One region of the Mesorhizobium sp. WSM4898 genome, then DNA from elsewhere that is predicted to be linked to it. Evidence: riboswitches for the same ligand, from Rfam matches in the RefSeq annotation. Region 1 holds a riboswitch; each other region holds the start of a gene.
The links. A riboswitch is a leader RNA that binds a small molecule or an ion and turns the genes downstream of it on or off. The one in region 1 is predicted to bind thiamine pyrophosphate.
Positions count from the first base shown of each region.

Region 1 (10,538 bases):
CAGCACCGCCTTGGAGGCGATGTAGGGATCTGAGAAATCATACTTGGCCTTGCGCGCGTCGGTGATGCCGACCTCGTTGATGACGGCGTCGTAGCGGTTGGCGTCGAGCCCCGCGATCAGGCCGTCCCACTTGCCCTCGAGAAACTGCACCTTGACGCCGAGCTTCTCGGCGATCGCCTTGGCGATCTCCACGTCGAAGCCGACCAGGGCGCCGGATTCGTCATGATAGGTGAAGGGCGCGTAGGTGCCCTCCGTGCCGACCTTGATCACGCCCGCCTGCTTGATCTGGTCGAGATTGGCGCCGGCATGACCGGCTGTGACTGCCAGAACCTGCAGCGTTCCGGCGACGAGAAGCGATTTGAGCCATTTCATTTTTCTGTGATCCCGTTTTGACCGGTGCCCCGGCGCATGGTGAGAGCCGCAAACTGGCAGATGGAACCTCAAGAAATAAGGAACCAGATTTCAAAAATCGACCGTTCCAGAAATCCAGTTCTCAAAACCAGCGAAAAATCCGCCAAGCCAAGCCTCACGGATCGATAACAGAAACGTTTTCGGCAGGCATATGCATCCGCCGGCACTACGGAACCATTCGCGCTTCTGGCACGTTGCTGGCTGTTGTAGGGCGCTGCGACGTCATTTCAACCGTCATCCAGTGCAACGACCCCCAAAGGAGCCGGCATGATCGAGGATGTGGCAGGACGGACACTGGTCCGGGCGGCAATGAAGGCTCCCTATCTCGAGCGCGACGAGGAGCATCTCCTGGCCATACGCTGGAGGGAAAAAAAGGATCAGGACGCGCTGCATCTGATCACCGTCGCCCATATGCGGCTGGTGATTTCGATGGCTTCCAAATTCCGCCACTACGGTTTGCCGCTCGGCGACCTCATTCAGGAAGGCCATGTCGGCCTGCTGGAAGCGGCTGCCCGCTTCGAGCCCGCCCGCGAAGTCCGTTTCTCGACCTATGCCACCTGGTGGATCCGCGCCTCGATGCAGGACTATATCCTGCGCAACTGGTCGATCGTGCGCGGCGGCACCAGCTCCGCGCAGAAGGCGCTGTTCTTCAATCTGAGGCGGCTGCGCGCGCGGCTTGCCAACGGCGCCGAGCCGCTCTCCAATGCCTCGCTGTACCGCGAGGTTTCGGCCGCGCTCGGCGTGCCGGAAGCCGACGTGGCAATGATGGATTCGCGTCTTTCGGCCCCCGACAGCTCCCTCAATACCCCGCTTGCCGACGAGAACGGCGCCGCCGAGCGGATGGATTTCCTGGTCTCGGAGGATCCGCTTCCCGACGAGGTCGTCGGCGAAACGATCGACGTCGAGCGCCGCGCGGTCTGGCTGAAAAGCGCGCTCGGCGCGCTCAATGCGCGCGAGCTGCGCATCATCGAGGAGCGCCGCCTTAGCGACGACGGCGCCACCCTGGAATCGCTCGGCGAGGCGCTCGGCATCTCCAAGGAACGCGTCCGCCAGATCGAAGCCCGCGCCATGGAAAAGCTGCGGGCGGCGCTAGTGAAGCAGAACCCCGAATTCCTGGCGGAAGCCGCCTGAAAGCCGAGGCAGCGGCTCGAAGACGTCAGGAGGCCATCTCTTGGCGGCTTTCTGCATCCGTAGCCATGGATTGTGAATTCTTTAACAGACCCTCGCGGCGTAAACTGTCTTCCTGACTGCACCAACTTTAGCGGATGGGGGTTTGCCATGCTGCGATGCTGCGCGTTCCTTGCAGCCCTGGTTCTCGTGTGCTTCACCGCGTTCGAGGCTCACGCCGATCGAAGGGTTGCCTTGGTCATCGGCAATGCCGAATACCGAAATATTCCGGCTCTCAAAAACCCGGACAAAGATGCTCAGGACGTCGCGAACACGTTCCGGCTGGCCGGCTTCGACGTCTTCGTCGCAAAGGACTTGACCAAGCTTCAGTTCGAGGAGCGGTTCCGCAACTATCTCGCCGCGGCGGACGGTGCGGATCTGGCCGTCGTCTACTATTCCGGCCATGGTTTTCAGATCGGGGGCGAGAATTTCCTGATCCCCGTCGATGCGTCGCTGAAGGATGCCGCCGACATCGAGGTCCAGGCGATCAAGCTCGACGACGTGCTGGAGCAATTGCGCTCGAAAGCGAAGATCCAGGTGATCATCCTCGACGCCTGCCGGAACAATCCTTTCCCCCGCCAGGATTACTGGCTGAGGGACCAGCTGATCGTCGCGGGCGACGCCGGCCTTGCGCAGGTGAAGAGCTCACTGAACACGCTGATTGCCTTCGCCACCGAGCCAGGCGCGGTCGCCTATGACGGGCGCGGTGCCCTCAGCCCGTTCTCATCTGCCTTTTCGCGCCACGCGTTGGCGCCCAACCAGGAAATCCGCACGGTGATGGCGGCGGTTCGCCGCGACGTGGTCAAAGCCACCAACGGCAAGCAGGTTCCGTGGGAGAATTCCTCGCTGGTCGACGAGGTGGTGCTGATGCGCCACGATGACGCCGAGGGTCAGGAGGTCACGGCCAAGCAGAAGCAGCCGGATCCGGAGAGCGGCAGCCAGATCACCGGCGCCGCCGAGGCGATCGAAAATCGCGATATCAGCATCCCGGTTGGCGTCGGTCCGGTTCCGCTGAAGCTCGATTTCCCCAGCAACGACCCCGCACTCAGCCTGAAGCTTGCAAGCTATCCGGCAACGGGAACTCTGTCGCTGCCGGACCGGACCCTGTCTCCGGATTCCAGCCTGATGGCCGGTGAAGTCGATAATTTGCGTTACGAGCCGCAGATCGGCTCGGCTGCTCCGGTCCAGATTGGCTTCCAAATCCGCGGCGGCAACGCGTCCAAGGCAGCGATGATGAAGCTGTCGCCAAGCGTCGACCCCTGCGACCAAGCGGCGGGCGCACCGCTCGACCTGCAGGGCGTCGCGCCCGGCCGTTTGCAGAACGAGATCGCCGGCGAGGCCGCTGAGGCCTGCCAGGCGGCGGTGAAGGCCTACCCCGACGTCGCTCGGTTTCGCTACGAGCTTGGGCGGGCGCTGCTGGCGTCCGGCAAGGTCGACGAGGCCAGGAAAGCTATCCAGGAAGCTGCCGACAGGGGGCACGTCCGCGCCATGTTCGAGCTCGGCCATATCGCTTCGTCCGGAATAGGACTGGCCGCGGACTCCGCGAAAGCGATCAGCTTCTATTCAGAAGCATCCGACAAGGGAGACCCCTATGCGATGGCCGCTTGGGGGCGAGCCTTGTTCAATGGTGTCGATGTCGAGCGGAATACCGGCAAGGGATTGGACCTGCTGCTCAAGGCGGCGGCCATGGGGCACGTCAACGCGATGAACGATCTCGCCGTGATCTTCAAGGATGGCCGCAACGGCGTGCCCGCCGACGAGGCCCGCGCCTTGGCTTTCCTCAAAGCCGGCATCGCGCGGCAAGAGGCATATTCCATGAGCATTCTCGGCCTTCCCGCGCGCAGCACCTTAACGGTCGCAGTGTGCAAGCCGAAGGTCGTGACGAAAATAGTCACCAAGGTAAAGGTTGTCCGCACACCCGCGCCGAAGACGCCGACGGTGACAGTCCCGACAGTGGTCAAACCACCTCAGACCGATACCGGACCGGCGCCCTGGCGCGGCAGTAGCGGCGATCATTCAGGGTCCGGCGGCGGCGGCCAAAGTGGTGAGGGCAGCGGAGGCAGCACCGGCGGCCAGACCAGCCCTGAAGGCGGCAGCAGTGGCGGGCTCTGATTGCTGCGGCAGCCGCGCGCCCGGCTTGACCGAATAGAAGCGCGCGGCTGATTCGTTGCGAAGCACTTGCGCGGATGCCGACCCTACTTGTCGGTGACGATCTTGACCTTGTCGCCGGCCGACACGCTCGCGCCCGGCGACATTGCGTTGAGCACCCGGAACAGGTCGAGCTTTCGGTCGACGCCGACCATTTGAGCGGCAAGCGTGCCCATGTTCTGGCCGGGCTGCACAGTGACCACCCGGATATGCAGCGGCTTCAGCGCCGCCTTCTCGGCCGCGCTCAACGTGCGGAAGGAGCTGCTGACGGAGCGCGCGACCGGCTCCAGCGCGGTGCTGGCCGAGGGTGCCGCAGTCAGCAGCCGGTAGACCTGTCCGCCGGCCCGGATGACCGCGATATCGAACTGCCACCCTTGCGCGCTGGCATGCGCCATCGCCGCCTCGTTGCCGTTGACCGTTTCCTGGCGCACGCTGGCATCGTCCAGTCCGGCGACCCAGCCGCTGCGGATATAGTCGGTGAGCGACACAGACTTGTCGATCGCCACGCCATCGAAGCGGATGGCGATGTCGCCCGGACCGGTCGCGGTCACCGCGGCCGCCGAATTGTCGATGACGAAACCCTCGGGCACCGAGAACGACACGCCAAGGCCGGGATGCAGGAAGGTCTGGCCGCGCACATAGCCCTCTTCCGGCGTGTCGCCGTAGAGCAGCCCGTCTATGCCGGCGAGGAAGGCATCGCGGTCGCGCGTGCCGACGCCGGGCGGTCCGAAGTTGCGGGCGAGCCGCTGCGCCAGCTCAATGCGCTGCGGCGTGTTGGGATGCGTGGCCAGGAAGTCGAGGCTGGCATCCGTGGCGCCGCTGACCGAACGGAAATCGGTATAGGCCGACATCGACTGCAGGAAGCGGCCGGCCGCATAGGGGTCATAGCCCGCCTCGCCGATCGACTTGATGCCGATCGCGTCGGCCTGCAGTTCCTGGTTGCGCGAAAACTGCGCAAGCCTCAGCTTGCCGCGGATGAGCGCGGCCTTGGCCGTCGGGCTGTCGCCGAGCACGTCGGAGACGACCTTGGTCGCCAAGCCTTCCTCGGCCTCGAGCTGCTGTCGCTGCAGGCCGTGATTGGCGGTGACGTGGCCCATCTCATGCGCGATGACGGCCGCAAGCTCGGAGGAATCATTTGCCAACGCCAGCAGACCGCGCGTGACATAGAGATAGCCGCCCGGCAGCGCGAAGGCGTTGACGTTGGGCGAGTTGAGGATGGTGATGCGATAGGTCTGGGTCGGATTGGCCGAGACCACCGTCAGATTGCCGACGACCTTGGCCACCATGCGCTCGAGCTTCGGATCGGAATATTCGCCGCCATAGGTGGCGAGAATCCGCGGATGCTGCGCTTTGGCCATTTCGGCCAGCCTGGCGTTGGCGACGACATTGTCGACGGTGATCGGCTTATCGGAGGGCTGGAAGCCGGACTCCTGCACGTCCGGCGGCGTGAACATCTGGCAGCTCGCCAGCGCCACGGCAAAGCCGGCCATCGCGAAAAATCGCGCCAGCGGCTTAGTCCATACTCTCTCGATGCTGGCCGTCAGATCGGCTTCCTTTCATAATCTTTTCGGCAAATCACGGCCCACCCGGACCAGCATGGCCGGACCTAGCCACACTCCCCCCGACAAGGCAAGCAAACGCCTGATCACCCGCGACCGGTTTGGCCGTAAATTATGTCCGCTTCCGGGCAATGTGTTGTCATCCGGCAACGCTGCCGCCTCGATCGCCGATATAGCGCCGGAAGGCCTCCGGTCCAGCACCGTCGAAGAAATCGGCGGCCGACCCTGTGGCCGCGACCCTGCCCTCGTCGACGAACGCGATCTGCTGGCCGATGCGGCGCGCGTCCTGCGGCTGGTGCGTGACGAAAAGCACGGTCATCTGTCGCTCGGCGTGGATGCCGGCCACGAGATCGAGCATGTCTTCGCGCAGCGCCGGGCCGAGCGAGGCGAAAGGCTCGTCGAGCAGAAGCACCGGACGGCCCCGTATGAGCACCCGCGCCAGCGCGACGCGCTGCCGCTCGCCGCCGGAAAGCTCGCGCGGCAGCCGCTTTTCCTTGCCGGCAAGGCCGACACGCCCCAGCGCTTCCGCGACCGCGCGGTGGTCGTCGGCCGTGAGCTTGAGCGATGGCGAGCGGCCAAGCCCGACGTTGCCCTCGACCGAAAGATGGGCGAACAGGTTGTTTTCCTGCAACACCATCGACACCGGCCGCGCCGAGGGCGGCGCATTGTCGACATCGATCCCGCCGATCAGCACCTTGCCAGCATTGGGTGATTCGAAGCCGGCCACCAGATTGAGCAGCGTCGACTTGCCTGAACCGCTCGGCCCCATGATGGCGGTGATCCTGCCGGCGGCGAATTCGACATCGAACCGGAAGGATGCCTCGCCATAGCTGAAGGATACGCCGTCCAACGTGACGGCCAGGCCCTTCGTGGCTGCGATGCCATTATTATCCCTCGTCATGCCTTTGCCTCCCGCCCCAGCCAGTCGGCGGCGACAACCAGCATCAGGCAGACGAGGCCGAGCAGCAAGGCCAGCCCCGCGGCGTCGGCGGTCCGGTAGCTGCCCATGCGCGCGAGTAGAAGATAGGGCAAGGTCTGGACGGAATCGCTGCCGAACAGCGCGATCACGCCGAGATCGCCGAGCGACAGCGCCATGGCGAACGCAAAGCCGGTGGCCAAGGGCCGCCGGAGCGACGGCCAGTCGACCAGCCGCAGCCGGTTCCAGCCGGAAATGCCGAGCGCCAGGCAGAGTCGCTCGTGGCGCTCGCTCGCCGCGTCATAGGCAGGGCGGACGGCGCGAATGGCAAATGGCATCGCCATCACCGCATTGACCGCGACGACCATGACAGGTGCGATGGCGAACACATCGGTGATGTTGCGCAGAGCCAGGAACCAGCCGGCGCCGATCACGATGGGCGGCACGACCAGCACGAAACCGGCGCCGGTGTCGGCGGCGTGTTCGAGCAGCGACATGGCGCCGCCCGCGCGGCGCCGCAGGGCCAGTGCGCGTCGGGCGGCAACCAGCGACAGCGACAGCATCACGCAAAGCAGCGCCGAGAGAAAGGAGAGCCCGGCGCTGGTGAGCGTCGCGCGGCGCACGGCGTCCTCGCCGGCCAGCCGGCCGAGATCCGCCTCCAGCCCGGCGAGCACGGTCGCCGCCATCGGTGCGGCGACGAACAGCAGCGCAAGCACGATGAGGCCGGCATTCAACACGGCCTCGGTGGTGCTGGTCGCAAGATAGCGGCGTGGCGCTACCGGCAGATTCGCATCGCCGACCGTGTTGGCGCCGAGTCGCGTCAGCATGGCGACCACGACGAAGGTCAGCACGATCTGCAGAAACGTTAGTGTCACGGCCCGCGCGGGATCGAAATCGAAGCGCAGCGCCTGGTAGATCGCGACCTCTAGCGTCGTCGCCGCCGGCCCGCCACCCAGCGTCAGTACGATTGTGAAGGAGGTGATGCACAGCATGAAGACCAGCCCGGCGACCCCCGGCAGCACCGTGCGCAGCGCCGGCCATTCGATCAGCCGGAAGGCCGACCGAGCGTCCATACCGAGCTGGCTCGCCAGCCGCCACTGGTCGGCCGGCACGGTGCCGAGCGCCTCGAGGAACAGCCGCGTGGCCAATGGCAGGTTGAAGAAGACATGCGCGACCAGGATGCCGGAAAGGCCGTAAATGCCCGGCCATTCCCCACCGCCGAACGTGCCGAGGATGCCGGCAAAATAACCGGCACGGCCGTAGAGCGCCAACACGCCGAGCGCGGCGACGATGGCCGGCAGCGCCAGCGGCACCGTGAACAACTGCAGGATCAGGCGACGTCCGGGAAAGTTCGTTTGCCTGGACAGGGCGCGGCCGACGAACACTGCCGGCAAGACCGAAAGCAATGTCGACAGCAGCGCCTGCCAAAGCGTGAAGCGGGCGACGCGGAGCAGATAGCTGTCGAAGGCCGCGGCAGCGCTGGACGGACCGCTCGCGCCTTCGAGGATCAGGCCGGCGAAGGCGCCGCCGATGAGCAAAGTGATGGCGACAAGGGCGATGATGCCGGCGGTGATGCGAGGGTCAGGGCGCGGCGTGGATTGCACGCTGCACCACGTTGGCTCGAGCTAGCGAACGCCACGTTCCGTCGCACCCCCCTCTGTCCTGCCGGACATCTCCCACTCTAGGAGGGAGATTGGCAGCTTTGCCGCTCTTCCTACACCGTCGGCGGCTAGCGAAATCACCGATGACCGCGAATTTCCCCCTTTGCGGGGGAGATGGCCGGCCGGACAGAGGGGGGTGCTCAAGCGCCATCCTGCGTCCTACTTGCTCATCGCCGCCAGCCATTCATCCACCCAGGCCTTGCGGTTGGCCGCCACCTCGTCCGGGCTGAACAGCAGGGTTTTGGTCGGCTTCACCAGCTTTTCGAAGGCCGGGTTGAGCGGCTTGTCGGTCTTGCCGGCCGGGAACATCCAGTTGGTCTCCGGGATGATGTCCTGGAACTTGGGCCCGGTCATGAAGGCTATGAATTTTTCCGCCAGCGGGTTCTTCGCGCCGGTTTTGGTGATGCCGGCGACCTCGATCTGCAGATATTCGCCCTCCTCGAAGGACGCCGCCTGATAGCGCTCGGTGTTCTCGGCCACCATGTGGTAGGCCGGCGAGGTGGTATAGGAGAGAACCATCGGCGCCTCGCCCTTGGTGAACAGACCATAGGCCTCGCTCCAGCCCGGCGTCACGGTCAGCACCTTCGGCTTCAGCTTGGCCCAGGCTTCCGGCGCCTTGTCGCCATAGACCGACTTGACCCACAGCAGCAGCCCGAGGCCCGGCGTCGAAGTGCGCGGATCCTGGATGATGATCTTGTCGGGGCCGGCGCCCTCGACCAGTTCCTTCAAGCTCTTCGGCGGCGTCTTCAGCTTTTCGGTGTCGTAGACGACGGCGAAATAGCCGTAGTCGAAAGGCACGAAAGTGTCGTCTTTCCAGCCGCCGGGCACATTCAAATCGGCCACCGCGCCATGCCGCGCGAATAGGCCGCTCGCCTTGGCATCCGCGGTCAGGTTGGTATCAAGGCCGAGCACGACATCAGCCTTGGTGCCGGCGCCCTCCAGCTTGACGCGGTTGAGCAGTGCCACGCCGTCGGCAACCGAGACGAATTCAAGATCGCAGCCGCATTCGGCCTCGAATTCCTTCCTCACCGCGGGCCCGGGACCCCAGTCGGCGGTGAAGCTTTCGTAGGTGTAGACGGTAAGCTTGTCTTTAGCCTCGGCAGGTCCGCCTGCCAAAAGCGAAACAAGGCCGACTGCAAGAACAAGGTTGGACAATAGCGAGCGCATCGGCGCCTCCTTCGTTCGCGTTAAAGGAATTGAGGCGTCGGATGGTCCGAAACGTCTAATCCCTCCGCCGGTACAAACCGGATCAGGTTCAGCGGGTTGGCTTTGTGCCTCTCAGCCGGTTCGCAAAATCAGCGTCCGGCACCCCGTTAGAGCATTTCGAGACATAGGCCCGGCCGATGCGGCGCGCAAGCGGAAGTTTCCTGGGCATCCATCAGGGTTCACCGCGGTAGCGAAGTGCGATTCCGTTTGGACGCGCCCGCTTCCGTTTCGTTGGCCGGGCTGGTAAGGGCGACGGCCATGGGCACATTCACCATCCTGCTTGGCGGCGATCTCGTCCGCACGCCTCGGCTCGATCGCCAGATCGAAGGCTCCCGCATCATCGCCGCCGATGCCGGTATCGGCCATGCCGATATGCTTGGCCTGCTGCCGGAGCTCTGGGTCGGAGATTTCGACTCGGTGCCGGCGAGCCTGCCGGAGAATCTGGCCGCCGTGCCGCGCAAGATTTTCCCGACCGAGAAGGATATGACCGACGGCGAGCTCGCCATTGCCGCGGCGCTGGCGCGCGGCGCCACCAGCCTGGTGCTGGCCGGCGCCTTCGGCGGCAAGCGCGCCGATCATGCCTTTCTGCATTTGGCTCTAAGCGTGCGGCTGGCCGAGGCGGGCACGACCGTGCTGCTGACCAGCGGCGCCCAGGAGGGCGTGCCCATCCTGCCGGGCAAAGCCGGCTTCGACTACGCCGAGGGCACGCTGTTCTCGGTGCTCGGCTTCTCCGACCTCGCCGGCCTGACGGTCTCAGGCGCCAAATGGCCGCTGGACGGTGTCGAGGTGGCGTTCGGCTCATCGCTTACCATATCAAATGAGATCAAGGATCGGCTCGAGATCGCGCTCGAGCGTGGCCGGGCGCTGCTGCTCGCCCACCCCTATCCTCTTCCCGAAAGCTGACATGGCCCCGCCTCTTCTCAATCTGGATGGCATAAAACTGACTTTTGGCGGCACGCCGCTGCTCGACGGCGCGGCACTGAGCGCCTCCGCCGGCGAGAAGATCGCGCTTGTAGGCCGCAACGGTTCGGGCAAGTCGACGCTGCTCAAGATCGTCGCGGGGCTGATCGAACCGCAGGACGGCGAAGTATTCCGCCAGCCCTCGGCAACGGTGCGCTACCTGCCGCAAATGCCCGATATGGATGGCTTCGCCAGCGTGCGCGCCTATGTCGAAGCCGGCCTCGGGCCGGCCGACGACCCGCATCGCGCCACTTATCTGATGGAGCATCTCGGCCTGACCGGCGAGGAGCGGCCGAACGACCTTTCCGGCGGCGAGGCGCGCCGCGCAGCACTCGCCCGCGTCATGGCGCCGGAGCCCGATATCCTGCTCCTCGACGAGCCGACCAATCATCTCGACCTGTCGGTCATCGAATGGCTGGAAGAAGAGCTTGCCCGCACCTCGTCGGCCGTGATCCTGATCTCGCACGACCGCCGCTTTCTCGAGCGCGTCTCGCGCGCCACCGTCTGGCT
Region 1 is NZ_JARTVQ010000011.1:92,737-103,274, reverse strand. It holds gene P9228_RS28195 (amino acid ABC transporter substrate-binding protein) at 1-372, opposite strand, end outside; gene P9228_RS28190 (RNA polymerase factor sigma-32) at 679-1,542, shown strand; gene P9228_RS28185 (caspase family protein) at 1,690-3,690, shown strand; gene P9228_RS28180 (M48 family metalloprotease) at 3,774-5,216, opposite strand; gene thiQ (thiamine ABC transporter ATP-binding protein) at 5,425-6,186, opposite strand; gene thiP (thiamine/thiamine pyrophosphate ABC transporter permease) at 6,183-7,805, opposite strand; gene thiB (thiamine ABC transporter substrate binding subunit) at 8,022-9,029, opposite strand; TPP riboswitch at 9,072-9,185, opposite strand; gene P9228_RS28160 (thiamine diphosphokinase) at 9,327-9,971, shown strand; gene P9228_RS28155 (ABC-F family ATP-binding cassette domain-containing protein) at 9,973-10,538, shown strand, end outside.

Region 2 (10,538 bases), on a different contig from region 1:
GGCGATGATCCCAGCGACCACGCTTCGACGGATTTCATTCTTATCGACGCTGATGTCACTGACGTTGGCGGCAGGCTTACCTACGCCGCCAGCAGGGACAAGGGTCCTTGGCATCAACGTTACAAGAGCAAGAGCTGTGGGATCGCCTACCGATGGCTGCATGGCCGCGGTGTCACACCGCCTTTGCTCGGCGAGTACCAAGGCCAAGTTCACATCGTAGGAGGCATGCACCGCTTCCATCTTGCCAAGCACTATGGGACGACGCGCATGCCATTCCTCGTCCGGAGGGCCGAACTAGCCGCAGTAATGGCGTTGATCCCCTCGGCGACCGACACCGCCAACTCGTAATGGCGGGGACTGCAGAAAAGAAGCGAATGAGTTGCGAACTTACCGGGATCACTCCCCGAAAGCTGACCGACGGCTTCCGGCCCCGTTGCGGCCATTCTTACTCCCGCACTTTGGCTTTTCCAGCGCTAAACCGGCCTTGGGCGATGAATGGAAACGGTCAGATGTTCCCGGTCTGTGCTCGAAAAGTCGCATAAAAGGGCAGACTGGTGTGACGTCCGGAATTATTGGGCCTTTCACGGGTTTACCGGTCCCGAATTATCGGTTGCTGGCGGGCGGGCTATGCGATTGAAAACAGGAGAGTTTTCTGGCTAAGGGTGGGGTTTCAGACTGAGTTTACCAATGCCCTTAATGACGATTAATTCTGGATTGGCATCAGGTGATTGGGTTTGCGCAGAATATAGCCGCCCTTATTGGTAAACCCGCTCACGGTCGACAACGGATTGGTCAACCTAGGACGACAGGATTGGTAAACCGGAGCCGCCCTATCGACGAAGGTCTAGCTTGGCGCATTCACTGTCGCCGGTAGGCAGATATTCGGGCGACAATCGGGACCAGCGTGCGACGCCGCCAAGCGTGAGACACGTCGGCTACGCCGCAAATCGACACGGTTTGACCGGGCGCAATACCGCACCGATCTTCTAATCTCGGCTTAATTCCGGAGAGAGGCAGATAATTCCGGACGCCACACTGATTGGTAACCTAAGGCCACCCACCACGCGGATTGGTAGCCCACAGGAATAGGTTTGGTAACCCTTATCGAGTGAGGGCCGCTCGTACCTTTCGGCGGGTTCGTTTCAGTTCTAAGCCCGGCTTAATTCTGGACAACGACAGATAATTCTGGACGGCACAGTGGAACTCAACGCGTTGTAAGGATGGCATAGAGAAGCAGTAGCCCTCCAGTCTCGCTACTGGAAAAATTCTGGAAAATGGGTCTGCTTGGCTGGACGCAGAACGTTGTGATTATTCAGCCGGCATTTCTGAAGCTTCTCGAACACAAACAGCTTGCCTTCGCGCACGCTATCTTCGAGCGACTTCGCCTTCGCCAGATGCGCCGCAATCGCGCTGGCCAGCATGCAACCTGTTCCGCGCATCGATATAGCAAGGCGCGGCGTGTCGAAGTGGATGGGTTCATGATCGGAGCGTAACAGAATATCGGCCGATCGGGGACCCGACGCGTGCCCACCCTTGATCAGCAGGGCCTGAGGGCCGACGGCCTGCAGTCTTTGTCCTTGTTGGAGCGCACCGTCCTCATCCGAAGCCGGTTCGGAACCAGTAAGGAGCGCCAGTTCAGGAAGGTTGGGCGTGACAATGCAGCAAAGCGGCATCAAATCGCGCTTCATGGCAGCGATAGCGCCTGCTTCCAGAAGTGCGCGGCCTGAGGTGGAGGCCAGCACAGGGTCGAGTACTGCCGGCACTTGCGGAAATTTGCGCAGCACTGCGGCAACGGCAACAATGATCTTGGCAGTCGCCAGCATGCCGATCTTGATTGTGGCTACGTCGTTGGCCTGTAGCGCGGCACACATCTGATTGGCCACCATGCTGGGTGGCGAATGATGGATTTCGATCACGGCGTCGTGCGTTTGCACCGTTAGCGCTGTGACGGCGAGACAGGTGCGCACGCCAACGGCAGAGATCGTCTCGATGTCGCGTGCTATTCCAGCACCCCCGCTGGAATCTGATCCGCCAACGACAAGCACATGCGGTTCTCGTCTCATCGCCATCGGTCCGTCTTTTCGATCCATTCTCGCGTGCGCGCTTCGGGGTCGAAGCTCAACGTGATGTCCGTGACCACTGCGGCGCTGTTGGCGCCGGCCTCAAAGACGCCGTCGAGGCGGTCGGGGTTGAGGCCGCCGATGGCGACCAATGGGATCGGCGCCACCCGCCGCTTCCACTCGCTGATCCGCTCTAGCCCTTGCGGTGCCCACTTCATTTTCTTCAAAGTGGTGGGATAGATCGGACCGAGCGCGACATAGTCGGGCTCGGCAAACATGGCCGTTTCCAGCTCGACATGATCATGCGTGCTCAATCCGAGCCTGACGCCCGCTGCCCGTATCCTCGAGAGGTCGGCCGTTTGCAAATCCTCCTGGCCCAGATGCACGAAATCGCAGCCTTCCTCGATTGCCAGGCGCCAATAATCATTGATGATGAGCTGGCTTTTGTGTTGGACACACCAGGCCTTCGACTTGCGGATCTCCGCGCGCAGCCCGGTTTCATCCATGGTTTTGATGCGAAGCTGAATCAGCTTGACGCCGAGCGGCGCCAACCTTTCGATCCAGGCGGCGCTGTCGACGATCAGGTAGAAGGGATCGAGCTTCATGAAAAAACGGCCCTGCCGACCATCGGTGTCGATGGCACGGCGACGTCGCGCGGTTCGAGCATTCCCGAACTGAACGCCTCACGACCGGCGTCGACCGCCTTACCGAAAGCACGCGCCATGCCGACCGGATCTGCCGCCTTGGCGACCGCTGTGTTCAGGAGCACGGCGTCAAAGCCGAGTTCCATGACGGTGGCCGCGTGCGACGGCCGTCCGAGCCCCGCATCCACAATCAGCGGGACGCCAGGGAAATATCCGCGCATCGAGCGCAGCGCCGTCATGTTGACCGGTCCCAAGGCGGAACCGATCGGTGCGCACCACGGCATCAGGACCTTGCAGCCCGCTTCCAGCAGCCGCTCGGCGACAACGAGATCGTCGGTGGTATAGGGGAATACCGCAAAGCCGTCCTCGCACAGGATGCGGGCGGCTTCAACCAGACCGAACACATCCGGCTGTAGCGTGTCGTGATTGCCGATCACTTCGAGCTTGATCCAGTTGGTGCCGAAGACCTCGCGCGCCATTTTCGCGGTGGTGACGGCTTCCTTGACGGAGAGGCAGCCGGCGGTATTGGGCAGGGTTCTGGCGCCCAGCGAGCGGATCAACGACCAGAATTGTTCGCCGGCCCTACCGCCCGCCATCTCACGCCGCAACGAGACGGTCACCACCGACGTGCCCGATGCCTTGACTGCATCGGCAAGGATGGCCGGCGAAGGATACTGAGCCGTGCCGAGAAGCAGGCGCGACGAAAGCTCGGTTCCATAAAGCTCCAACATGCTAGCCGCCCTGCATGGGCGAGAGGATTTCGATCCGGTCGCCGTCGCTCAACTGGAACTCCGCGCGGTTGGCTTTGTGCACGAGGTCGCTGTTGACGGCGGTGGCGAGCCAATCGCCCTCATAGTCGAGCGCGGCAAGCAACTCGGCCAGCGTGGTGGCGGCAATCTCACGCGCCTCGCCGTTGACCATCAGTTTCATGAGCATGCTCCTTGGTTCTGTCTTGACTGAAAACCAGGTCGGCAGCCTGGCGCGCCATGGCGGGGGCGAGGAGAAAACCGTGACGATAAAGACCGTTGATCGCGATGATCTCACCGTCTGTTTCGACGCGTGGCAAATTGTCGGGAAATGCCGGACGGACACCCACACCGGTTTCAACGATCTCGGCCTCACCAAAGGCCGGATGGAGGGCATGGGCGGCGCCCAGCAGCTCCATCATGGAACGCGCCGTCACCGGTCCGGCGCTCTGGCTTTCAATCATCGTCGCTCCGATCATGAAACGGTGATCGGTGCGCGGCACGGCATAAAGCGGAAAGCGTGGATGAAGCAAACGGACCGGCCGCGACAGCGAGACATCAGGCGTGCGAAGGATCAGCATTTCGCCGCGAACACCGCGCAGCCTGTCATCGGCCGCTGCCATTCCCATGCAGTCTATCTGACGGGCGAATCCCGAAACAGGCCGGGCGTCGCAGCCGAAGTGGAATTTGACACCCATGGTCGCAAGCTTGTCATGAAGTGCCGCCATCGCCGGGCGTGGGTCGAGGTGAGCCTCGTCGGGGAAGAGCAATCCACGCCGGAAGCGGCCGGCGAGGTCGGGTTCCAGGAGCGCAATTTCGTTTTCATCGACGCGCCGATGCCCTGACGTGCGACTGGCGAACCGGTCAAGCTCACCGGCATCACGCGGCGCGGCCACGACCAATGTCCCGGCCCGTGTCACCTGACCCGACAGCACCGCATCCCACCAGTCGGCAGCATCGCGTCCGAGATCCAGCACCGGCTGCTCCGCGCTTTCGCGCTCGCACCATGGCGCCAGCATGCCGCCGGCGAACCACGACGCGTTGCCACCAAGGCCATGCCGCATCTCGGCGACGGTGACCGTCGCGCCGCGGGCGGCGAGTTCGAAAGCGACGGTGAGGCCGGCAACGCCGGCCCCTTTGACGAGCACCCTCATGATGGTTTGGGAGCCTCTGGCACGACCGGTACGCCAGTCTCGTCCGCCTGCATGTAGAGATCGCCGCCCTCCCGGTATTTTGCCGCCATTGCCGCCATGCCTTCCTTCTGGGCCTCGGCACGGATGTCGTGGGAAATGCGCATGGAGCAGAATTTCGGCCCGCACATCGAACAAAAATGTGCCAGCTTGTGCGCCTCCTTGGGCAAGGTCTGGTCGTGGAAGGACCGTGCGGTTTCGGGGTCGAGCGACAGGTTGAACTGGTCCTCCCAGCGGAACTCGAAGCGCGCGCGCGAAAGGGCATCATCCCTGGTTTTCGCTGCCGGATGGCCCTTCGCCAGATCGGCTGCATGGGCGGCTATCTTGTAGGTGATCACGCCAATCTTGACGTCGTTGCGGTCGGGAAGGCCGAGATGCTCTTTCGGCGTGACGTAGCAAAGCATTGCGGTGCCGAACCAGCCTATCATGGCGGCACCTATCCCTGAGGTGATGTGGTCATAGCCCGGCGCGATGTCGGTCGTCAGCGGCCCCAACGTGTAGAACGGCGCCTCACCGCACACTGCGAGCTGCTTGTCCATGTTCTGCTTGATCTTGTGCATGGGGACATGGCCCGGGCCTTCGATCATCACCTGGCAGTCCTTTGCCCAGGCAATCTTGGTGAGTTCTCCAAGTGTTTCCAGTTCGGCGAATTGCGCCGCGTCGTTCGCATCGGCGATTGAACCGGGACGAAGGCCGTCGCCGAGCGAGAAGGAGACGTCATAGGCTCTGGCGATGTCGCAGATCTCCTCGAAATGCTCGTAGAGGAAGCTCTCCCGGTGATGGTGCAGGCACCATTTGGCCATGATCGAGCCGCCGCGCGAGACGATGCCCGTGACCCGGTCGACGGTCAGCGGGATGTAGTGCAGCCGCACGCCGGCGTGGATGGTGAAATAGTCGACGCCTTGCTCGGCCTGCTCGATCAGCGTGTCGCGGTAGACCTCCCAGTTCAGATCCTCGGCGATGCCGTTGACCTTTTCCAGCGCCTGATAGAGCGGCACCGTACCGATCGGCACCGGCGCATTGCGCACGATCCAGTCGCGGATGTTGTGGATGTTGCGGCCGGTCGACAGGTCCATCACCGTGTCCGCGCCCCAGCGGATAGCCCAGACCATTTTTTCGACCTCTTCGGCCATCGACGATGTGACAGCCGAGTTACCGATGTTGGCGTTGATCTTGACCAGAAAATTGCGACCGATGATCATCGGCTCGCTCTCGGGATGATTGATGTTGGCGGGAATGATTGCGCGCCCGCGCGCCACCTCGTCGCGCACGAATTCGGGTGTGACGAAATCTGGGATCGCCGCGCCGAAGGCTTCGCCGTCGCGTTGCAGCTTGCCGCGCATCACCTCGCGGCCGAGATTCTCGCGGATGGCTACGAACTCCATTTCTGGCGTGATGATGCCGGCGCGCGCATAGGCAAGTTGGGTCACCGCCTTGCCCTGCTTGGCCTTGAGCGGCCGATTGCGTATCGGAAATTCCGGTGTCAGGCGCTCGCCGGTGGCGAATCCATTGTCTTCCGGCCGGACGTGGCGGCCGTCATAGGCTTCGACATCGCCACGCGCCGTGACCCATTCGTGGCGAAGCCGGGCAAGGCCTTTTTCGATGCTGGTTTCGACTGATGGATCGGTGTAGGGGCCGGACGGATCGTAGACGGTGACGGGCGGTTCGCCGGCCGTCGGATGGACGGAAATCTCGCGCATCGGCACCCTGATCTGCGGGTAGAGGACGCCGGGCTTGTGGATTTTCCGCGAGGCGGGCAGTGGTCCCGTCGATACGGCGGGGGTGAGGGCATTCATCGTGAGGCTCCTTTGCTCATGCATTGGAGACCCAGTTCTGTGCCGGAAGGATGAAAAGACGCTTCTGTAGACCTGCTGCAACAGGACCTCGGGCGTAAACTCCCGCAAAGCGCTTGCACCGTCCCTACGCCAGTATGAACTGGATCAGGTTCAACGGGTCACTGCGCCGCGAAAGCCAGCAGTATCTCAGCCCCTTGCCGGGACTCCCCTGGTGAATGCCTTAGGTTGAACGGGCTGACGCTATCTTGTCAAGCGCATTCGGGCGCCTTCGGCCGGTGGCGACGACCGGCGGCCAGCCGGGCGGAGAGCTCGCGCATGCATCGGGGACAAGTCACGCCCCGTAGACCGGGGCTGAATGGCCAAAGCCTCATTCGCTTCGTGAAGGATGGAGAAACTGTATTGGCCATGTGCGCGTATCGACCAAGTAGCTCAGGCGGTCACGGATGTGGTTATTCTGGTCGAAGGTGACGAACGGCCTTGGGGGTCACCTCCTTTAGGATTCAGAGGTTGGAAGACGGCTTCTCGCGATCACGGCCATCAGGAAATACCTGTCTTCGGCTCAACCTCGACATGGCGTCCGATCGACCGCAGATATACAGCTATCTCGTTCATGAGATGATCGCGTTCGCCGTAGATTTCAGCAATCCTACGCAGCTGTGGCTCGACGGCCCTCCGTTGCGCTGGCGTGAAATCAGCATCGCCAAAGACGTATCCCAAGTTGCCAATCGCGCAAATTTTGCAGCCGGCGTCCACAACTGCTTGTACGAATGCCGGAATGTCTTTTTCTTGCATGGTCTTCATGTCGAACCTCTCGTGAATGGCGTGCTTGCGCCCCAATCTGCCTTTTCAGCGTGTCCTCTGGGCGGCGCAAGCCCTGAGCGTGACTGTGCACGGGCAACCTCGACTATCCCATCTGCCACGCTCTTTAGAATCGGTGGGGTCTGGTGATCGCAGGCTGGGCCACTCAAAAGCCTGCAAGAAGAAAGTCATGGCGACCATTGCTCAAGATCGCAAGGGTGCGTGCAAGACCTTCCGTTGGCAGTCATGCACGCTCGCTCAGAGATAGTCCGGCCGCGGAAATTCTCCCTTATTCGTAAGAAAGCTCATTGAGCAACTGGGCATTGAGCAACTGGGTCTCACGTCACGGGTCTCGTGTGCTTCACAGCCGAAAAATAGCCGCCGTGGCAATTCTCGAAAAGTGCAGGCTACCTCGTTAAGGACACTGCGGATGATCGTTCGCGCTTGGCAAAAGCGAACGGATTAGTCTATGGCTCTCGGCAGGGGGGCGAGTTATGCGGCGGGTGCGAATCCTTCAAGTAGGCGATATTCACTATCCGGACTGGCATCCTTCCTCTAGCAACATCGATGCCAAGGATAGCAAGTTCGCTCCGAAAATAACGCAGAAGCTACGCGCGTCTTCGCTGCGTGCCGTCTTGACGAAACTTCGGCGGCTGACGACTTCGAAGCCCTTGGATTCGATCGCCTTCATGGGGGATTTCACGAGCCGTGGCGACAAGACCTTCATTGCTTCGGCATTCCAGCATTTCACGTTGCTCTGCCGCGCACAGGGACGCAGTTCAAAGGCGCTTCCGTTGATATTCGTACCGGGAAATCACGATGTGAACCGTGATGACGCGCGCGAACTTGGACCGACTGAGAAATTCAGCGAAATGGCGAGTTTAGCCGCCCGCTTGGGTTGGCAGACCGTTCCCGTGGACCAACCCGTGCACTTCAGACTTCCGACAGGATCCGCAGGCGCAAACTTCATCCTCGTCAACACAGCGATAGGCAGTTGGGAGCTTCAAAACCTTCCCGCGTTCCTTCGTGATCGTCTCGAGGCACTCAGTCCTTCTACAGAGCCTCTAGATCTCGGCTCGCCGGACATCTCGGGACATTCGCCCGCGACACCTCCCAGCGATCCAGACAAGGAGGCGTCCGACGACGAGTATTACGGTCAGATGGACACGCCATACATCTCGCGTGAGATGCTTGCAGGCCTACAGGAATTGCTCCAGCAGCCCGACATGCGTTACGGCATCATAATCGGCCATCACAATCTGCTGCCACAAAAGACTCCGCGCATTACGCCATACGCGGAGATGCTCAACAGCGGATTTGTCAGAACTCAGCTGCTGCAGGGCAACAAGCCTATCGTCTACCTGCATGGACACATACATGCTGATCCGGTCGAGATCGTCAACGATCCAAGGTTTCCGGACGGCAAATTGATCTGCATCTCAGCACCAGAGATACAGTCAGGTTTCAATGAGCTCGTCTTCTTCACGACCGATCAGGGAGAGCTCGTCGGCATCCGACTTATACCCTACCGCACCAATGTCGCCGACGGGACGGTCATGGAAGGCGAACATTGCTTTATTTCGACCATGTCCAACGGCAAGGCCTTTCTGAACAACGACACGTTTGACCTGCTGCGCCGACTGCGCGACCATGCCACCAGGCGCGGGAATGGGTTACTCTTCTGGGACGAGATCACTGAGATTGCTGCCTCCGCCGAGCTCGGGCTAGATCTGGAAGACTCTCTTCTGATGCTCCAAGCGGCGCGCTTCATCGAGATAGACGGCCTCACCAAGGCAAACTCGGCTTGGCGCATTAAGGTAAGGGACGAATAGCGATGGAGAATCCGTTCGGCCCCAACAGGATCGAGTACGAAAGCCGCCCGATACTGTGGTTCAGTCAGAAGTCGGCGTTGATTTCTGCCGCCGCCAAGCCGGTCTTCGTCGCAGGGACGAGAGGCAGCGGCAAGACCAGCATTCTTCGCTCGCTTTCCACAGTCCATATTCTTGAAGACAAAAGTCTCTCGGACCAAGTCGGCAAGCTCGCTTGGTATGGCGTCTTCTTCCAGCTCAATGAGACATTCTCGCCCCTAATCGACAACGCCGTTCTGAACCTCATTCCGGAGCGGATACGCTTCGACACGGCCGCCGTGATCCCGCGGCAATTCGTAATCTTCTCTCACTATCTGGAGCTGAAGATAGTCGAACGCCTGCTCGAGAGCATCGGCCAGCTCAGACGCGACGGCCACTTGAAATACCGGGCCTCCGAAGATAGGGACGTCGCCCTGGCACTGCATCGCGAAGTGCTGCACTTCATACCCCAACCTGCCCGTCTCGACTTCTTCAGCATCGATGAGCTGCGGGGTGGGATAACCCGGTACGTCGACGAATGCTTCAACGCGTTCTTCTTTGCCGCCGATGCCGGAGCGACCGGCTTCAGAGCAACAGACCCTGGCGCGATCATTAACAAGGTCGCGACCGCGATCACTCCACTTTTAAATGGCCCATCTTTCGCCGGTGACAGGGCGCCCTTCTTCAAGATACTGATTGACGACTGTGAAGCACTGACACCGCTCCAACAGCAGTTCCTGAACACCTTGGTGAGAAAGACGCGCGGCAACGTGAAATGGGTCCTCGCCTACATCGGCGGCCTCTACGACACGATCCGGACGATCATACCCGGCCAGTCGCTCTCGAATGCTGACCGGGACGTCGAGAATCTTGATTCAGTCGATCCGAGGGAGTTCGCCACGCTGTGCGAGAACGTGTCGTCGCTTCGGCTGTACTATGCGCTTCCTGACCATCTGCGGAGTGATCTCGAGCGCAACGATGCGCTCAGCGCGTTTTCGCTCAAAAACCGGCTGGGGCGGCTTTCCGTCAATGACATCATCGAGCGGGTTATCATATCGGGTCATTCCGAGGGCAGAGAAGAGCTTGTGGCACTTGCTGATGCAGCACGTGAATTCCTCTCCGTGAATTTGAGGACGGCGGATCAGCAGCAATTCCTTCTTGATCGAAAAGCGCGCCCTTATGCCGAAGGGCTGGCGCTCGCGCTCATGAACCCGGAAATTAAGCGCCGGCCCATGAGCAAGGCGGATGCTTCAAATCTGAAGAGGTCGATCGCCCGGAAACAGGGATGGGCTTTTCTGAAAGCGTGCCAGATGCTGCGTCTGCATGACTACCCGTACGTAGGGCACCAGATCATCACATCATTGAGCGACGTCTGTATACGCGATTTCCTTGATATAATGGGAGAGATCTTCCGCCGCAGTGTTCCGAGTTCCAGTGATCCACGAAAACTGGTGGAA
Region 2 is NZ_JARTVQ010000017.1:24,133-34,670, forward strand. It holds gene P9228_RS30220 (hypothetical protein) at 1-348, shown strand, start outside; gene P9228_RS30225 (hydroxymethylpyrimidine/phosphomethylpyrimidine kinase) at 1,254-2,069, opposite strand; gene P9228_RS30230 (thiamine phosphate synthase) at 2,060-2,665, opposite strand; gene P9228_RS30235 (thiazole synthase) at 2,662-3,435, opposite strand; gene thiS (sulfur carrier protein ThiS) at 3,437-3,634, opposite strand; gene thiO (glycine oxidase ThiO) at 3,603-4,604, opposite strand; gene thiC (phosphomethylpyrimidine synthase ThiC) at 4,601-6,436, opposite strand; TPP riboswitch at 6,540-6,656, opposite strand; gene P9228_RS30255 (hypothetical protein) at 6,974-7,237, opposite strand; gene P9228_RS30260 (metallophosphoesterase) at 7,729-9,066, shown strand; gene P9228_RS30265 (hypothetical protein) at 9,069-10,538, shown strand, end outside.
Region 2: another riboswitch for thiamine pyrophosphate. It lies ahead of thiC (phosphomethylpyrimidine synthase ThiC); the one in region 1 lies ahead of thiB (thiamine ABC transporter substrate binding subunit).

Region 3 (10,538 bases), on a different contig from region 1:
ATCGAGCAGGTCGGCTCGCCGCTGGAGCTCTACGCCAACCCTGCCAACATTTTCGTCGCGGGCTTCCTCGGCGCGCCACGCATGAATTTCATCGAAGCGAAAGCAGTGAGCGTCGAGGCATCCAGCGTCTCGGTAGCCGCCGCCGGCCTCCCTGCCATCACCTTGGATGGCATCGACGCCGGCGGCCTTTCGGCTGGTGACGCCGTGACCATCGGCATCCGTCCGGAGGCCCTGCGTGTCGTCGAGCCAAGCGACGACGTAATGCCGGCCTTCTCCAGCCAGGTCCGTCTGGTCGAGCAGTTGGGGCGCGAAACTGTCCTCTACGTCGACGGCTCTCCGCTTCAGACGACCAATTCCGACAGCGGCACCGGCAATTTCACGCTTCAGCTCAACAAGGTTTCTACCCTCGGCGTCGGCGCCGCGTTGCAGGTCGGCTTCGAAGCCGGCGACGCCTACCTCTTCGGCCCCGATGGCCGCACGCTCACGCCAAGAAAACCCCTCGCCTCAGTCTGAACCTCGAAATTTCGAAAGTCCCATACGCATGAACCGCAAAGAGCCCGCTCCGCTATCCGTATGGCGGCCCCTCAATCTTGACCGCTTTCTGCTTGGAGCACCTCATTACCCCGAACATGTCGACGAAGGCTGCTGGCAGCGTGACGCCGAGCGCATGGCCGCCGCCGGCGTCAACACAGTGCGTATGGGAGAGTTCGCCTGGCACATTTTCGAGCCCCGCGAAGGCAAGTTCGAGTTCGGCCTGTTCGATCGCGCGATCGAACTTCTCGGCCGCGCGGGGATCGACACGATCATGTGCACGCCGACAGCCACCCCTCCCCGCTGGCTCACCGTCAACTATCCCGAAGTGCTGCGCGTTGACATGAACGGGCGGGCCTCAAGCCACGGATCGCGCCAGCATGCCGACACCACAAGCCCGGTATTCCGCGCCCACAGCCGCCGCATCACCCGCGCCATGGCCGAGCATTATCGGCACAACCCGCGTGTGATCGGCTGGCAGACGGACAACGAGCTCAACACCACGGTGTCGGAATCGTTCGCGCCTTCGACAAGGCTGGAGTTCCAGAAATACCTGCAGAAGGCCTACGGCACCATTGAGGCGTTGAACTTCGCCTGGGGCGGCCACTTCTGGGCGACGGCCTACGACGATTTCTCGCAGATCGACCTGCCGAGACCGCTCATGCCGTCCTACCCCAGCCCCGGCCACGTGCAGGACTACCATCGCTTTCTGGCCGCCGCGACCGCGGCCTTCCAACACGACCAGGTCGAGATCCTGCGTGTCGCCAATCCGGACTGGTTCATCTTCCACAATCTTGGCCAGCTTGCCGACATCGACTTCCGCGGTCAGTTCGGACAGGACCTCGATTTCATCGGCTTCGACATCTATCCGATGCTCTATGACGAGATGCGCCGAACCGGCGGGCATGCGGCGACCCAGGCCCTCCATCTCGACATATGCCGCGCCTATTCCGGCAACTTCATCGTTCCGGAGCAGGCCTCAGGCTTCGGCAGCCAGCCCGGCTTCTCGACGATGACGCCGGAGCCCGGCGAGATGCGTCGCATGGCCATGACCTCGGTGGCGCGCGGCGCCGACGGTGTCATGTTCTTTCGTTGGCGTCCCGCGCATTTCGGCGCCGAGATCTACTGGATGGGCGTCATCGATCACGACGACGTGCCGCGCCGCCGCTATGACGAGGCAGGCCGCTTCTTCCATGAGATCGCCGCCGCGAAGGAGCAGATTCTTGGCACCGCAGTGCGCATGGACCTCGGCATCGCCGGCGCGGACTTCGACAACCAGGAGGCTCACAAGACCTATCCGATCGGCCTCCCCAGTCCGCTCGAAGACGCGACGCTGCTTCATCGCCACTGCTATCAGAACGGCATTGCATGCGGGTTCATTCATCCCGAAGACGATCTTTCGCGGCTCAAGGCGCTCTACGTCCCGCATTGGGTGATGTGGAAGGATGAATGGAACGAGGCTGTTGAAACATTCGTCCGCAACGGCGGTACGCTGATCCTATCGGCATTGAGCGGGACGAGGGACGAGAACAACCACATCATTCGCGAGCAGGCGCCCGGCAAGGCCCTTGCAGCCCTGAGCGGCGTCAGGGTGGCGGAGTTCGGCCGCGTCGTTCCCGAAGGCGGCAGCGGCCTGTTTCCGCTGTTTCGTCCGGCTCCGATGGGCGCCTATGCACCGCCGCCGCTCCCGGCCTCGTCCGCGGAACGCAAATACCTGTTCACCCTTGGCAATGAAGAATTCCAGGCTGCGCATTTGTACGAGGTGCTTGATGTAGCGCCTGACACCGAGGTGCTCGGCATCTGGTCGAACCGCTTCGCCGCCGGCTCTCCGGCAATTACCGCCCGCAAGGTTGGGCAAGGTCGGGTTGTCTATGTCGGCACGTATCTCACGCCGCAACTGACGGAGAAGCTTGTCGATGTCGTGCTGGCCAAAGCCGGTATAGCGCCTTTGCTGCCCGACCTGCCTGCCGGGGTGGAGGTCTCTGTCAGGGAAGCCGACGACCGCCGGCTGATGTTCGTGCTGAACACCACGGAAGTCGCCGTGATCGTAACCAACGTCCCAAAGGGCCTCGACCTGCTGACGGGCAAGGCCGTTGAAGGAACGCTGCAACTCGACCCTTACGGCTGCGCAATAATTCGGTCCTGAACAAATCGAACCAGCGTCCGTAGACGCCGAACAGATGCTCTTCGAGGCGAAAAATGCGTTCTTCAATCCGCCGCCACAAGGGATCGCAAAAGCGTTTCCTTGGCGGATGACAAGTGGGCCCCGACTGCCAGCTCGACGCGCGCAAGGTCGTGGCTCAATGGGCGTCGATGTAAGAGTTGCTCGATCAAAGCTGCGTGGCTGCGCCCCTTCTCGTCGCTTGTTCGAGGCTGGAGAAGTCATGAAGTCGAGTTGACAGGATAGCGTCGCATCGTCCAACCTAGGCGCCTCACCAGGGGAGTCCCGGCAAGGGGCTGAGATACTGCTAATAGCGCGCAGTGACCCGTTGAACCTGATCCAGTTCATACTGGCGTAGGGACGGTGCGAGGTTTCGCGGGTCGGCAATCCGGCTTCGGCATTCGGGCAGTGCCCGCATCCTAAGCGAAGCGTCACTTCCTCCTCATCGCGTGGACTGGGTCTCCGTGCACTCGAGCAAGGAGGCTCACTCATGGATGCCCACACCCCGACCGTCACCGTCGGCGAATTGCCCGCTTCGAAGAAGGTCCACAAACCCGGTCAGCTCCACCCGGAGCTGCGGGTGCCGATGCGCGAGATCTCGGTCCACCCGAGCGCCGGCGAGCCGCCGGTCACGGTCTATGACTCGTCCGGTCCCTACACGGACACCGCGATGAAAACCGACATCGAGCGTGGCTTGCCACGGCTGCGCGAGGCATGGATCGAGGCGCGCAGAGACGTGGAGCGCTACGAGGGCCGCACGATCAAGCCGGAAGACAACGGCTTCGTCTCAGCCGATCGCCTGACGCCGGAATTCCCGGTTCGCAACAGACCGTTGCGCGCGGCCGGCGGCCGCGCCGTCACACAGCTCGCCTATGCGCGCGCCGGCATCATCACGCCTGAGATGGAGTTCGTCGCCATCCGCGAGAACCTCGGCCGTGAGCAGTTGCGTTCGAAAGTTCAACGTGATGGCGAAAGCTTCGGCGCCGCGATCCCCGACTTCGTCACGCCGGAATTCGTGCGCGACGAGGTGGCGCGCGGCCGCGCCATCATCCCGTCCAACATCAACCACCCGGAAAGCGAGCCGATGATCATCGGCCGCAATTTCCTGGTCAAGATCAACGCCAATATCGGCAACTCCGCCGTCACCTCGTCGATGGCCGAAGAGGTCGAGAAGATGGTGTGGGCGATCCGCTGGGGCGCCGATACGGTGATGGACCTCTCGACCGGGCGCAACATCCACAACATCCGCGAATGGATCGTGCGCAATTCGCCGGTGCCGATCGGCACCGTGCCGATCTACCAGGCGCTGGAGAAGGTCGGCGGCGTCGCCGAGGAACTGACCTGGGAGGTGTTCCGCGACACCCTCATCGAGCAGGCCGAGCAGGGCGTGGACTATTTCACGATCCATGCCGGCGTGCGCCTGCCCTATATCCCGCTGACCGTCGACCGCGTCACCGGCATCGTGTCGCGCGGCGGCTCGATCATGGCCAAGTGGTGCCTGCATCACCACCAGGAGAGTTTTCTCTACGAGCATTTCGAGGAGATCTGCGACATCGCCCGGGCCTATGACGTGGCGTTCTCGCTCGGCGACGGCCTTCGCCCCGGCTCGATCGCCGATGCCAATGACGCGGCCCAGTTCGCCGAGCTGGAAACGCTCGGAGAGCTCACCAAGATCGCCTGGTCCAAGGACTGCCAGGTGATGATCGAGGGCCCCGGCCACGTGCCGATGCACAAGATCAAGCAAAACATGGACAAGCAGCTCGCGGTCTGTGGCGAAGCGCCGTTCTACACGCTTGGACCGCTCACCACCGACATCGCGCCCGGCTATGACCACATCACATCGGGCATCGGTGCGGCGATGATCGGCTGGTTCGGAACGGCGATGCTCTGCTACGTCACGCCGAAGGAGCATCTCGGCCTGCCCGACCGCGATGACGTCAAGACCGGCGTCATCACCTACAAGATCGCCGCCCATGCCGCAGATCTGGCCAAGGGCCATCCGGCCGCCAAGGTCAGGGACGACGCGCTGTCGCGAGCGCGCTTCGAGTTCCGGTGGGAGGACCAGTTCAACCTCTCGCTCGATCCCGAGACGGCGCGCGCCTTCCACGACGAAACCCTGCCGAAGGAGGCGCACAAGGTGGCGCATTTCTGCTCCATGTGCGGTCCCAAATTCTGCTCGATGCGGATCTCGCACGACATCCGCGCGGAAGCGCAGAAGGAAGGGCTCGCGGCCATGGCTGCGAAGTACCGGGACGGCGGCGATCTCTACATGCCCGTCGACAGCACCCCCGAGCGCACGGACACGCCATGAAGGTGCTCATTCGCGGCGCTGGCGTCGCCGGATTGACGCTCGCGCACGAGCTGGCAACGCGCGACGCCGATGTGACCGTGGTCGAGAAACGCCTCGAGATCGCCGGCAATGCCTCCTGGCAGGCCGGCGGCATGCTTGCGCCCTGGTGCGAGCGCGAGAACGCCGAAGAGACCGTGCTGACGCTCGGACGCGGTGCAGCCGACTGGTGGGACGCCGCCTTGCCCGGTCATGTCGCGCGCCGCGGCACGCTGGTGCTGGCTCCTGCCCGCGATGCCGGCGAACTCGACCGCTTCGGCCGCCGAACGTCCGGCTTCAGGCATTTGGACGCCAGCCAAATCGCGGCACTCGAGCCGGCGCTCGAGAGCCGGTTTGGGCGCGGGCTGTTCTTCGCTGAGGAAGCGCATCTCGACCCACGCAAGGCGCTGCTTTCCCTGCGCGACAAGCTGCGCGGGATGGGCGCGCGCGTCGAGTTCGGCCGCAGCTCGGCGCCCGCATCTCAGGATATTGAGGTGGACTGCACCGGCAGCGGTGACAGGCGACCGGAACTGCGCGGCGTGCGCGGCGAGATGCTCATCCTGCGAACGCACGAGATCTCGCTGACCCGCCCGGTGCGGCTGCTGCATCCGCGCATCTCCGTCTATGTCGTGCCCCGCGCGGAAAACCTGTTCATGGTCGGCGCGACGATGATCGAATGCGATGCCGAAGGCCCGATCACCGCGCGCTCGACCATGGAGCTGCTCGGCGCCGCCTATGCGTTGCATCCGGCCTTCGGCGAAGCCGAGCTGGTCGAAACCGGCGTCGGCGTGCGTCCCGCATTCGTCGACAACTTGCCTCGCGTCGAGCGCGACGGGAGGAATATTCGCATCAACGGCCTCTACCGCCACGGCTTCCTGCTTGCGCCGGCCATGGCGCGGCAGGCAGCCGACCTCATCCGGGGAAATCCTGCCGCAAAGGAGTTTGCCCTTGAAGCTCATTGTTAACGGCCAAGCCCATGAAGTCGCGGCAGAAACGCTTGCCGCGCTGCTCAGCGAACTTGACTTCCAGGGCAGCTGGCTCGCCACGGCGAGGAACGGCGATGTCGTGCCTGCCAAGGAACGGGACCGCTGCCGGCTCACCGATGGCGACCGCGTCGAAATCCTCTCGCCGATGAAGGGAGGCTGATCCCATGCTCGAGTTCTATGGACAGAAACTCGCGTCCCGCCTTCTGCTGGGCACCGCGCTTTACCCCTCGCCTGCCGTCATGGCGGAGGCGGTGAAAGCGTCCGGCACGGAGATCGTCACCGTGTCGCTCCGTCGCGAAACATCGGGCGGCAAAGCCGGCGGCCAGTTCTGGTCGCTGGTCCAGTCGCTCGGCGTTCGCGTGCTGCCCAACACCGCCGGCTGCAACTCGGTGAGCGAAGCGGTCACCACGGCGCGGATGGCGCGCGAGGTGTTCGGCACTGACTGGATCAAGCTCGAAGTGATCGGCAACCACGATACGCTGCAGCCCGACGTATTCGGATTGGTGGAAGCCGCAAGGATCCTTGCCTCTGAAGGCTTCGAGGTGTTTCCCTACACGACCGACGACCTCATCGTTGCCGAGCGCCTGCTCGACGCCGGCTGCAGGCTCTTGATGCCCTGGTGCGCGCCGATCGGCTCCGCACGCGGGCCGCAGAACCCCGATGCGCTGCGAAGCCTGCGCGGCCATTTCCCCGGCATTCCGCTGATTGTCGATGCTGGCATCGGCCGGCCCTCGCATGCCGCGGCCGTGATGGAGCTCGGCTACGACGCGGTGCTGCTCAACACCGCCGTCGCCAGGGCCGGCGATCCCGTTGCCATGGCGGCGGCCTTCGGCAAGGCGGTCGAGGCCGGCCGCGAGGCCTATTGCGCCGGCCTGCTCGAGCCGCGCGACATGGCCGTTCCCTCCACCCCCGTCATCGGCATGGCAGCATTCTCATGAAGCTCGATCCGTTTTACCTGATCGTCCATTCCGCCGCTTGGATCGAACGTCTGGTGCCGCTCGGCGTGAAGCTGGTGCAGCTGCGCATTAAGGACCAGGACGAAGCTTCGCTGCGCCGAGAAATTCGCGCCTCGAAGGCAGTCTGTGACAGCCACGGCTGCCAGCTCATCGTCAACGATTACTGGCGTGTTGCGATCGAGGAAAATTGCGATTTCGTTCACCTCGGCCAGGAAGATCTGGCGGAGGCTGATGTGAAGGCGATCCGCAGGGCGGGCGTGAGGCTGGGCCTCAGCACCCACGACGGCGCCGAACTCGAAACAGCGCTCCAAGCCGAGCCGGACTATGTCGCGCTCGGACCGATCTACCCGACCATTCTCAAGGCGATGAAATGGGCTCCGCAGGGGCTGGCCCGCATCGCCGCCTGGAAGCAGCGCTTAGGCGATATTCCGCTTGTGGCCATCGGCGGGCTCACCGTCGAGCGCGTAGCCGGTGTCTTCGCGCACGGCGCCCAAAGTGCGGCGGTCGTCACCGACATCACCCGCAACACGCACCCCGAGGCGCGGACGGCTGAATGGCTGGCGGCGACAGCCCAATGGCGTTGACGCCGCATGTGCTGATCGTCGCCGGCTGCGATTCAAGTGGCGGCGCCGGAACAGCCCGAGACGTCGAGACCGTATCCGCCTTTGGGCTGCGCAGTTGCCTCGCCGTCACGGCCGTGACCGTCCAGACGCATTCGGCCGTCGAACACATCGAGCAGATGCCGCCGCAGCTTATCGCCGCCCAAATGCGCGCTGCCTTTGCTGCCAATCCGGTCGCAGCCGTCAAGATCGGCATGCTGGGGACGGCGGCAGCCATTGAGGCGGTCGGCTCTGTCCTGGCGGCCCATCCGAAGGTGCCGGTGGTCCTCGACCCTGTGCTTGGCTCGACCTCGGGACGCGTGTTGCTGGAGGACGATGCCGTCGACGTGTTGTGCCGTGATCTGATGCCGCTCTGCCGGCTCGTGACCCCCAACCTGATTGAGCTCGCAAGGCTGGTGGGATCAGAACCTGCGAAGGACGAAGAAGGCGCTTGCGTTCAAGGCGAGGACCTGTCGGCGACGGTGCGGACCGCCGTGCTCGTCAAGGGTGGGCACGCGCACGGAGATCAAGCGAATGACGTTCTCATGCAGCCGGAGCGTCGCGCCGTTCGGGTCGAAGCGCCTCGCGTCCATCGGCGGATGCGTGGCACCGGCTGCGTGCTGTCCAGCGCCATCGCCGCATCGTTAGCTCAAGGTTTGCCGTTGGAGGCGGCGGTACGGGGCGCCAAGACCTATGTTCTTGAGCTCCTTCGTGGGGCGCGATGACGTTGAACGGGCGAGCGCAATGCGCATCTTGACCGATTCCCAGGAGGTCAGAGGCGCATGCCCCCCAGGTCCGAGCCGGCGGTCTAATAAACCTTGGAGATCAAGGACATCAACTCGTTACCGTCTGCTATTCCTCGCTTCATAAGATGCTGCCCCAACAATCTGGAAGCGGCCGGAAGCGAACGGTCACAAGTGGCGGCCCGAGTTTGGCCTCCAGCATGGGCATGCAGCGGCAGTGTAGGCTTGTGTCGTCCGGGCAATGGTGGTTAGTCGCTCGATGGTGCTGCGCCTCCAACTTGACGGGAGCAAACGCGGGGATCGCCTTTTGCCCCAGCCCGTCAACGGGCCCGGAAGTTTCTGGCCTCGCTCAATTTTCGGCAACGAAATCAAAGGTTATGGTGGGCCCGGAGGGTCGTCGTTTTCGACAGGAAATCAATATGTTAGCGGGTGGTTCGCCTACCCTTTTCCCTCGTATTCTCTCGTATGGTCTGGCGAACCGAAAGACGATGGACGAGAATAGTTACTGGCTTCGAGATATCGACGATGGAGCCCTAAGTAGCCAGCCACTTCCTCCTGGTGAATGACCGAAATGGGGCCGTTTGCAGACAGTCCGCTTCTCGGCGATCGAAGATCGAATGGCTGCCATTGAAGCCCGAGGGGGTTGTAGCCTCGACCTCTCCCTTACCAAGGGAGTGCTCTACCACTGAGCTACCGCAGCAACGGGCGTCTGAATAACCGCAGACGCCTTGAATTGCAAGGCGTAGCGGCCCCCTTTCACACCCTGCGCCGTTTTGGCCCGATGTTGCCAATGTGGTTCCAAACGGGCTCGGCACGTGCTCAAGCCTACACCGGTCGGCCGAGAGCTACACCGTTTTTGTTGCCGGATCGTTGCCAATCTGGATGCGAATTGGAATAGAGCCCCGTACAGAGGTGTCTCACACCCCCGCCCTTCACTCGCTACCTGCGAAGGCCTTCGCGCGCGTCCTTGCCCTGCCCCCGTGGCGAATGCATGCGGTTTCGAGGATTGGCCTACCCCCGATTTGTAGCGCGCCGATACAAGGCGCCCGACTCGGAGGGAATAACAAATGTGAATGTGGATGGGGGTGATCGACGCCACAATGAGCCAGGGCCTATCGCAACGCAGTTTGCTGACCATATGGCCCCTTGTCCTCGGACGACCCGTCGACACACCCTGGTCCCCCGCCCCGCTCGGCGGTCGTCAGCGCTGGATCCGGGTCACGCATGAGGCGGACGGGGCTGTTAACAGGTACGCGTTCAAGTGACATGTGGAGTCTAACGGGCTGTTGACCCTGGCGGGCCGCTCCGATTGCAGTTTACCCATCAGGTGAAGCTGAGGCGACCCGGCCTGCGAGCGGGAATTCGGGGGACGATTAGAGCGGGACAGGCCGGGCCTCTTACCCCGTGTTGCGAGCCGGGGCAGGTGGGCATTATGCGCCGCCTTTGCAGCGGCTGAAGTTAACATTTCCTAATGCAACGCATAGCTCCACCGGAGCTCAGACCGCCAAGCCCTCTTCTCGGTTCTGCATCGCCTCCAGGATCACTTCGAAGACTGTGCCGACCTCCTCGCTGATCTCGTCGGGGCTAATGCCTTCTCGCTCAGCAGCTTTCAGGGCCTCTTCGACGAGGTAAACGATGGCCATTGAATCGTCCGTGATCGCATTCGGCAGGTGATCCGCCATCCACCGGTCTAAGAAATTGATCCCGCGCGTGGTCATGGCGAGAGAAGCCGGAAGGCGGCGTTAGGTTCCGTCTTCGCTGATGCCCTGCACGGCACCATGCCGTAGCTTTGGCTGTTCCGAAGATGGCGGACCCAGGCTGTTATGCTGCCCGGTTTCACCCGTTCAACCGTCGGGTCGATGATGGCCGGGGGATCGGCGGGAGGGGCCACTCTGGTGTTCTGCACGAGCTGATGCTGGCGATCGCGGAGCTGCTTCCGAAGCGTGATGGGCGGTCCGCATACTTGCCGTCTCGGGCAACGATACCGCTGCGGGCTTGCAGGCAGGCACACGGACTCAGCAATGATGGAGACAAGCTCAACCCCCCGGAACGAAACCAAAGAAGCAATCGCGCGTTGGACGCGATTAAGCCATTTCGTCTCGGGTTTGGGGTGCGTGAGAGTGGTCAAGCCAACGTCGCGTAAGGCAATCCCTGGGTGGAGCGCTCCTCAAGCGAAGTCGCCTATTCGTGACCGGACCAAATTAGCGCCTCCCACTTTTCGGCCCGTCCAGCTGGC
Region 3 is NZ_JARTVQ010000002.1:776,869-787,406, forward strand. It holds gene P9228_RS11170 (ABC transporter ATP-binding protein) at 1-513, shown strand, start outside; gene P9228_RS11175 (beta-galactosidase) at 542-2,677, shown strand; TPP riboswitch at 2,959-3,071, shown strand; gene thiC (phosphomethylpyrimidine synthase ThiC) at 3,183-5,003, shown strand; gene thiO (glycine oxidase ThiO) at 5,000-5,983, shown strand; gene thiS (sulfur carrier protein ThiS) at 5,967-6,164, shown strand; gene P9228_RS11195 (thiazole synthase) at 6,169-6,942, shown strand; gene P9228_RS11200 (thiamine phosphate synthase) at 6,939-7,544, shown strand; gene P9228_RS11205 (hydroxymethylpyrimidine/phosphomethylpyrimidine kinase) at 7,535-8,284, shown strand; gene P9228_RS11210 (DUF768 domain-containing protein) at 9,799-10,020, opposite strand; gene ligD (DNA ligase D) at 10,327-10,538, shown strand, end outside.
Region 3: another riboswitch for thiamine pyrophosphate. It lies ahead of thiC (phosphomethylpyrimidine synthase ThiC); the one in region 1 lies ahead of thiB (thiamine ABC transporter substrate binding subunit).